2 regions of the Pontibacillus sp. HN14 genome follow, and region 1 is predicted to be linked to the other one. Evidence: riboswitches for the same ligand, from Rfam matches in the RefSeq annotation. Region 1 holds a riboswitch; the other holds the start of a gene.

Region 1 (4,424 bases):
TCATTCATTTCCGTCTCAAGATGATAAATCCGTTCCTGCCCGCCATTAATTTCATCAGAAGCTTGATTCGTCTCTGATTGAAGAACGGTTAGGGATTCTTTCATTGTAGAAATAGTCGTCATTGTGCTTTGAGCATGGGCAGAGATATCGGTGATCTGCTCACTTTGACTTTGACCACCAGCTGAAACTTCCTGAACGGCTAGTTTCATTTCACCTTGTGCCTGAACGTTTTGCTGAACCTGATCATTCACACGAGAAATATTTTCGGCTATGAGCGTAGCCTCTTTTTCTAGCTTTTCTTTTTGTCTAGCTTGAAGCTCCCTTTCCTGCTCAGTAGAAGAAAGAATGGTTTCAAGTTTCTTAAATGTCTGACCAGCCAGATGGACCATTACCCCTAATATGACTCCCATTAGCACATAAATTAACACCATAGAGGAGAGTAGCGTGCCCATTAAATTAGCTTGCTCAGCATTTGACCAGGTATGACTGGCAATTAAAGCAATAAGACCAAGGCTATATCCTGTAGCAAATATTCTACGATCCAAGTGCACGGCAGAGAAAACAGCCAGGAAGAGAAGGATTAAGTCACCGGAAAGGGTCCCCCCTTCTACATAGATTAATAGACCATAGCCAATGATCGGCATACTTACTGCTATGTAAGCAAACATTCTCGGTTTATGTAAAATCCGTTGCAATCCAAACAACAAAATCCAGAACAAAGCTAGCTCCGTTCCGTAGATCGATGATCGAATAATCGTGCCCTCTTGTAAGGAAAGGGCTAGTGCTGACAACATTGCTATACTGTATGTAGATGTCATCAGTACGTTTTTCTTTTTCACGTCCAGTAAACGTAATTCTGAACCATTCATAATTAGGGTACCTCCAGAAGATGTCTTTTCTTTTTTTATCGACACATTCCTCTGTATACTTAAGATAAATGACAAAATTTGTAGTCTTCTTACATGTTATGGATTTTGAACCAGAAAGGACTTTCTCTACATGATTTCAAATGCACTAACGCTCATTCTACTCGCTCTCATTCTTTTAATTCTGATTTCCATCGTTACTCGCTCTTCTAAGAACGGCATCACGCCAACACCAACGAGCCCAAAAGTAAAGGAAGAAGTCACAGCAATCGTAAAGAACTATACCCCTACTACCATCGCTGACTTTGGGGCCGGCTGGGGGACGATGGCTTTCGCACTTGCGAAAGAATTCCCGCACACGGATATTTACGCCTATGAAACCTCACTGGTCCCCTACCTTTACATGAAAGGGATGGCAAAGCTTAAAGGATATTCAAATGTTAGGATTCTAAAAAAAGACTTCTTTACTGTTCGCGCGGGAGAATTTGATTTGATCTATTGTTACTTATTCACCGGAGCCATGAAACAACTGTCCCCTATGTTTGCTTCCTATAATGGGACCGTAATCTCAAACACGTTCGCCTTACCAAACACCGTGCCCACCGCCACCAAAAATGTAGCATCCTGGCTCGGCACAACTCCGATCTACATATATAAATAAAAAAGCGACCCCAAACGGAAAATCCATTTGGGGTCGCTTTACCTTCTTATGTAACCTGCCACCTCAAAGGATGGTTAAGTTCCCGCAGTCGTATCGATTGCGAGGTGGCATTGAAATTAAAATATCATAAGTGATGCAGAAATACAAGTTAGGCTGATTTAGCCGATTCCACAAGAAACGGAACCATTCTTCTGAAGATACTTTTGGTGATATTCTTCAGCATCGTAGAATTCGGAAACCTTATTCACTTCCGTTACAATTTCACTCTTGAAGAGTCCTTTATTATCCCATTCGCGAATCTTAGCTGCTGCAGTTTCTTCTTGATCTTCTGTAGCAAAGATGACGGAGCGATACTGATATCCTACGTCTTCTCCCTGACGATTTCGTTGAGTCGGATTATGACACTCGAAGAAATGGTCTACTAGTTCACTATAAGAAATCACTTCTGGATCAAATTCAACTCGAATCGCCTCTGCGTGCCCCGTACCTCCTGCTTTTACTTGTTGGTAAGAAGGGTTCACAACAGTACCTCCCATAAAGCCGACGCGTGTCGCAACTACGCCCTCAATACGTTCGAAATAAGCCTCTACTCCCCAAAAACATCCTGCTGCGAAAACTGCTGTTGCCATTCTCATCTCTTCCTTTCTTAAAACGACACTTCTTTCTTCGAGAGTACGATCACGGCCTCTTACATATAGAAGAGCCCTCTCTTTTTTATCCAAGAAAGGGCTCGTAAGTGTATATCCGTACGATCCTCTCATCTTCCAGGAATCAAGTTCCTGCAGGAATTGGCACCGTTCTCGTCAATGGTTACATTGACTTGATGGTTGCCGGGCATCAAAGGGCCAGTCCCTCCGCCTCTCTGGATAAGAAGTTTATCGCTATTTAATATTTTATGTTATCCCAAATCATACATGATCCCGTTAGTGAAGTAAAGTGATAAACACCTAATTTTTTCACATATTCTTAAACGTTAAAATTTTCTGATAACCTGTGATATGATATTCGTACTTGCTCCTTAAGGTGAGTATGTTCATTCATTTTGTATCCTCATTATATAAAAGGAAGCTTTCTTTTATGCCTGTATAGTTCAATTTAATAATGAGGGTTTTTTTTATTCAAGGGGGATCCCCTTTTATGCTTCCTAATCCAATAATTAAAGGAGTTTTTCAAAATGGTTAAAGCAATTTCAACGAACAAAGCACCAGAAGCAATTGGACCTTATTCTCAGGCAATTGACCTCGGTCAGATCGTATTTGTTTCCGGTCAAATCCCACTAAATCCAAGCACGATGGAAATCGTCTCTGATGACGTGAGCGAACAAACGACACAAGTTATGAAAAATGTTGGAGCGATCCTTGAAGAAGCAGGCCTAAACTATGCTCATATCGCTAAAGCCAATATTTATCTTGCTTCCATGGAAGACTTCCAAACAGTCAATGAGGTTTATGCAAGCTTTCTGCAAGAACCATACCCGGCTCGAGCAGCGATTGAAGTAAGCCGCCTCCCTAAAGATGTTAAAGTCGAAGTAGAAGTCGTTGCCCACCGCTCCGACGCATAACTTCGTATGAGCCTTTCTATTTGCTGAATTAAGATCATTACATGTGGTTGGGGCCGTTATTTCAACTTTTAATAAGGGGTGGCTGGGGAACGGGGAGACTCCTACGGGAGAAAGAGGTCGACGAGACCCCACAGAGAGCGCAAGCGAACGAGGAGGCTCGACAGCTCGCCCGTTTAAAGCGAGTCGTTCCCCAGCCACCCCAAACGCGCTCAACAAACGCAACGGCCCCCAAGCGCTCATAATAACAAAAAAGCCACCCTCGTCGGGTGGCTTTTTTGTTACCTTGCATTTTCGTCCATGTGGACAAATGGCAAGTCAGTATCGACCTCACCATAAATACGCGACACGTCAACGTCATTCCCTTCTAACCAATGAGCAAAGTCAAATTCTACTGGCTCTTTGTCTCCGCCAAGAGCAATCCAGGCGGTAAGGGTATTTGGAAAGTAAGCAGATGTATGGATCGTTCCTGCCCAGTTGCGATACTGCTTTGAGAATACACCTCGGTCAGAATCATTCATGAGGCGAAACGCTTCATATCCGCTAGTAATTCGCGTTTTTTCCTGATTGATAACATCCATACGACGCTCAGAATCTTTTAAGTAATTTCGATTCTCATCTTTCATGATTTCAAAATGGTTTGTACATACATTTGATTGGCGCACTTCAACACCCCGAGGAGAGGTTTCCACGACGAACGTTTCGCCTTTCCCGTCATAAACGATGTAACTAAAGGAGTGTCGATGAGGAATTTCTTGAAGCATGGCTACCGCTTCTTCCACGTTGGCACACGACTCAAGAATTAATCGACCAATCATACAACAAATAAAGCCATTCCCAGGATTTTTACGGTGCATAAAATTATATCCGATGGCCAGCCCCTTTTCATTAATACCATCCATTCGACCTGTTACACGCTGAGATGGACCAGCTATTGCGTAGCCTCCATCAGTTGGCTGATAGAAGACATAGCGACCTTCATACGTTTTCGGCTGGTAATCGTAGTTACGAATCATGTAGCCATCGCCTGTTACGATTGAGCAACCTGACTTCACATACTCAACCCGGTAACCACCAAACTCCATCATCACACGTTCCATGGTCCAACCAAGGGCATCCCTTAGCCCTAACAATTCATCCCAGACGCCAGGGGCAAACTTCTGAATCGCACGTTTCACTTCCTCTTCTTCAACAGTAAAACGCGGCTTACGGATCTTCCACTGCTTCTCCCTGTTTCGAATCGTGAGAGAATCTTTTAACAGCTCCCCTTGCTTATAGCCAAAGTCATAATGGGTCCCTCGGAATTGCAGTACTTCACTATAGATTTGTTTCAATGTAA
Region 2 (4,424 bases), on a different contig from region 1:
CGATAGGCTGAATGGAAGCACGAACATCACCGTCTTTCCATTCAATGGTCGCAATATGCTTTATTTTCTTACCCATGAATGAGGCTTCTTCTATATGATCAGAGCGGATAACATCGATCCCTTCTACAAATACCTCATTCCAGTTTGGCTGTTTGCCATAAATGAGCTCACTGACAATCATAAGTTTATAAAAAGCATCGCGCCCATTTATGTCGTTTGATGGATCGGCCTCTGCGTACCCTTTGTCCTTTGCTTCTTGCAGAGCCTGGTCAAAGGATACCTTGTTTTCTTTCATCCTCGTTAAGATGAAATTTGACGTCCCATTTAGAATCCCTTCAAACCGTTCTACACGATTGACCTGGAGCAGTTGGGAGAGTGTACGAATAATTGGCGTCCCTGCAACTGTGGTAGATTCATATCCTAAGGAAACATCGCATTTTTCTGCTAACTTCTTTAAAGTCTTTCCATGTTTAGCAAACATTTGTTTATTTGCCGTTATTACATGTTTACCACTCTCTATTGCTTTCTTACAGTAACTAAACGCGGGCTCTTCTCCAACGATCGCATCGATCACAACATCAATATCTTGAAGAAAAAGCTCGTTGAAATCTGTTGTAACTAAACTAGAGTGAGGAAACTCCCGTTTTTTAGTTGGATTTTTAACAAGAATACTAGCAATTTCAACAGGTTCTCCTTCTAAAAGATTCTGCAGCCTTTCCTGATGCGATTGAATGGTTTCGGCAAATCCCTTTCCAACTGTTCCGTAGCCGAGCAATCCAACTCGAATTGTCATGATGTACCTCCTTTACTATGCTTTGTTTGATCTGGGAGGATCTTAGGCTTTAACAGGCTCTTCTATATAATTAGGTATACGAACACCGATGGCATCTCTGTATAAATTTTCAGTGCTTAGTAACGTAAGGTTTTGTTCTCTTAGGTAAGTGAGCTGCTCTTCCGTTAATGTCCCTTTGCGATAAGCTACAAGCTTTGTAATGGGACTAATTTGAACCTGACCTTCTTGTTTCTCGGTTACATAGACAATATCAGCTTCAGTACCTGGCCCATCAGTTAGTTTAAACCCAAGACGTGATAGCTTCGAAGATTCATCTTTTGAATTCGGATTCCCTAAAAAGACGATTTTTTTAGGTCGGACGGCTGTTTCATCACGGTATAAACTTGATTGTAAGTAGGAAGAGGCCCCGGATGCTTGAGGGTCCTGGCTTGAGACTCCTGTTGCTTTATAAATCGCTTGTTCTAAATCTTCAATTAGATCCTTCGTTGATTCAATTCCAACTGATAGGCGTATTAAATCTTCTGTAACACCGGTTTTCACTAAATTCTCGTTATTCAATTGCTGATGTGTAGTTGAAGCAGGATGAATGATAAGTGATTTTGCATCTCCTACATTGGCTACATGGGACCACAACTTGATGTGATCAATAGCGCGTTTTCCTTCTTCAAGTCCTCCTTTTATCCCGAATACAACCATCGAGCCTGCGCCCTGATTTAAGTACTTCTGAGCAAGTGAATGGGATGGGTGTGATGGAAGGCCAGGGTAAGAAACCCAACTCACACCAGGATGATTCTCAAGGTAAAGAGCAATTTCTTTTGCATTTTGAACATGACGCTCTATCCGTAAATGTAAGGTTTCTAGTCCTTGTAATAGATGAAAGGCATTGTGTGGACTTAAGCATGCTCCGATATCTCGTAATAATTGAACCCTTAATTTTACCGCGAAGCCTGCTGGACCAACATCTGACCCATATCTAAGTCCATGATAACTTTCATCCGGTTCAGTAAAGCCGGGGAACAATTCATGATTCCAGTCGAAACGTCCTCCATCTACAACTACTCCTCCAATGGATGTTCCATGACCTCCAATCCATTTCGTCGCAGAGTGAACGACAATGTCTGCTCCAAAAGATAAAGGCTTACAAAGGATCGGTGTTGCAAAGGTACTATCCACGATAAGGGGGATGTGATAGTCGTGAGCGATGTCGGCCACTGATTCGATATCTAGTACATGTAAACTTGGGTTTCCAATCACTTCTGCAAAGATGGCTTTTGTTTTTGAAGTAATCGCATCTCGAAATTGCTCTGGGTCTGTACTGTCAACAAAGGTGACATTGATTCCGTATTTCGGGAGAGTGACGGCAAATAAATTGTAAGTACCACCGTATAGGTTCGTGGAGGCAACGATTTCATCACCAGCGCTTGCGATGTTTAAGATAGCAAGGGTGATCGCAGACATACCAGATGAAGTAGCAACGGCTGCTACGCCGTCCTCTAGAAGTGCAACCCTTTGTTCAAATACATCTACTGTTGGATTGCCAAGACGAGTGTAGATGTTTCCGGGTTCTGCAAGGGAAAATAGATTTTTGGCATGTTCTGTGTCGTTAAAGACATAAGAGGTGGTTTGGTAAATGGGAACCGCACGTGAACCTGTCGCTTTATCAGGATGCTGGCCACCGTGTAAACTTACTGTTTCGTTTTCAAATAGATGAGATTTTTGAGTCATAACAATTCCTCCTTGTTTAAGTAAAAGTCTAGGAAAAATTGCCATACAGGTGAGGGGAAGAAGAGGGCATATAAAAACCCTCTTCATAAGAAGAGGGTGTATGTACATTCCTCATCTTATCTTCCAGATCCACAGACCTGTAGGATGTAGCACCACTCAAGCAATATGCTTGAAGGTTGCCGGGCTTCGCAGGGCCTAGTCCCTCCGCCACTCTAGATAAGATATTCGCTTTGTTTTTTAAGCTATGAGCTTGATATGGATTATAGAACAAATCTAAATAAAGGTCAATAAAAATTCGGAACATTTGATTTCTTCTGTTTTTATCCTTTCCTGAACATGAGTCTGCCCTAAAGGGAACAATAGCTTAGTCTGTTCTTTTATGCTTTCCCTTGCTACAATAGGACATAATTCTAAATAGAGTAGGTGAGCCAATTGGGAAAAACGATTTTATTTGATGTAGATGGGGTTTTGTTAAGTGAACATCGATATTTTGATGCTTCGGCATTAACCGTGTGGGAACTTATACATAGTGAGAATTATTTGGGTCTTCAATCAGACCGTTTTCATACAGACGTAACCGAAAGTGAAGTAGGCGATTTGCGCGCAGAAGTTTTCCAGGAAGATGAGGTATTGTACTTAATTAAATCAAAAGGAATCAATGCAAACTGGGACATGGTCTATTTAACATTTTCCTTTCAACTGATTCGTTTGTTAGCTCAGCTAAATGAAGTGAAACCGAAGTACGTTGAGAAAGTGTTCCAAGATATGACGCTTGACCGGCAAGCACTTCAAGAAATTGGGGGAGAGTTGTATAAGGCTGGTATAGAACCAGATTATAAAACATTTGTCCCAGTTATGAAAGATGTTGAAGCGATGCGAGGTGAGTTGCTTACCCATTTAAACCAAATCGCATATGAAATGACAGGTATTGAGACGATGGCTTTCACAAGAAACAGTGCTCTTTGGGAGTTAGGAAGAGAAACCTTCCAGGAATGGTATGTGGGTGAGGACCTAACAGAGAAATCAATCGGAAGGCCACCGTATCAACAAGGGAAAGGTGGATTTGTCCATATTGAAACGCCTCTTGCGACTATGGAGGAATTGGATAACCTGTTTACGAAATTAAAAGATGATGGGTATACGCTCGGAATTGGTACAGGTCGTCCAGCACTAGAAACGGTAGAACCACTTGAAAACTTAGGCATTCTCTCTTACTTTGACCGGAATCGCATGGCTACTGCTTCTGACGTCCTGGAAGCGGAAAAGAAATACGGTGACAAAGCTCCACTCGCGAAGCCGAATCCATTCACCTATATGTTTGCCTGGTTAGGACGGTCGAGTATAGAAGAGGCGCTTGACTATTCATTTACTGAAGAAGAGAAAGATTCAGTGATTATTGTAGGAGATTCCCTCGCAGACGGTCTTGCAGCCCAAAGTCTTGGTTGTCATTTCGTCGCTGTTCTGACAGGATTATCAGGTCAAAAAGCAAGAAAAGAGTTTGAGCAAAATGATCAACACACCATTATAGATAACATTAAAGACCTTCACAAAGTCCTTTAAGATTGGTCTAGAGATCAACTCTTTAGCCCGGTAGAGAATGAACGCGTGCCAGACACCCTTTACTTATTTAACTTAGTAAAGGGTGTCTTTTTTAGTTTATAGATCAACTAGGGGCATGGCCGATTTTAGTTATAGGGAGTGGATGTTGACCATAGGATAGTAGAGGAGGGGATTTGATGGTAGAACTTTTCTTTTGGGCATTGGCAAGCTTTATTATTGTCATGGTGAGTGGAGCATTTGGAATGAGGGAATTGTTTGTCCGTGAACGCTGGTGGTGGCCTTCTGTCACTCTATTATGTGTGGCCCTAATACTTGGAGGGCTATCGGGGTTGATGAGTCTTTTCAC

What was found. Region 1 has a riboswitch for S-adenosylmethionine ahead of msrA (peptide-methionine (S)-S-oxide reductase MsrA). Riboswitches for the same ligand answer to the same signal wherever they lie in the genome.
Region 2: it holds a riboswitch for S-adenosylmethionine, as region 1 does, so the genes downstream of both, LQ226_RS05295 (O-acetylhomoserine aminocarboxypropyltransferase/cysteine synthase family protein) here and msrA (peptide-methionine (S)-S-oxide reductase MsrA) in region 1, are expected to answer to the same signal.

Annotation. Positions count from the first base shown of each region.
Region 1 is NZ_JAJOLR010000006.1:112,950-117,373, reverse strand. Features, by position in the region: gene LQ226_RS16925 (methyl-accepting chemotaxis protein) at 1-869, opposite strand, end outside; gene LQ226_RS16920 (methyltransferase) at 1,000-1,527, shown strand; gene msrA (peptide-methionine (S)-S-oxide reductase MsrA) at 1,686-2,156, opposite strand; SAM riboswitch class I at 2,282-2,400, opposite strand; gene LQ226_RS16910 (Rid family detoxifying hydrolase) at 2,702-3,088, shown strand; gene LQ226_RS16905 (C45 family autoproteolytic acyltransferase/hydrolase) at 3,367-4,419, opposite strand.
Region 2 is NZ_JAJOLR010000001.1:1,026,574-1,030,997, reverse strand. Features, by position in the region: gene LQ226_RS05300 (homoserine dehydrogenase) at 1-793, opposite strand, end outside; gene LQ226_RS05295 (O-acetylhomoserine aminocarboxypropyltransferase/cysteine synthase family protein) at 836-2,518, opposite strand; SAM riboswitch class I at 2,632-2,741, opposite strand; gene LQ226_RS05290 (HAD family hydrolase) at 2,951-4,078, shown strand; gene LQ226_RS05285 (hypothetical protein) at 4,255-4,424, shown strand, end outside.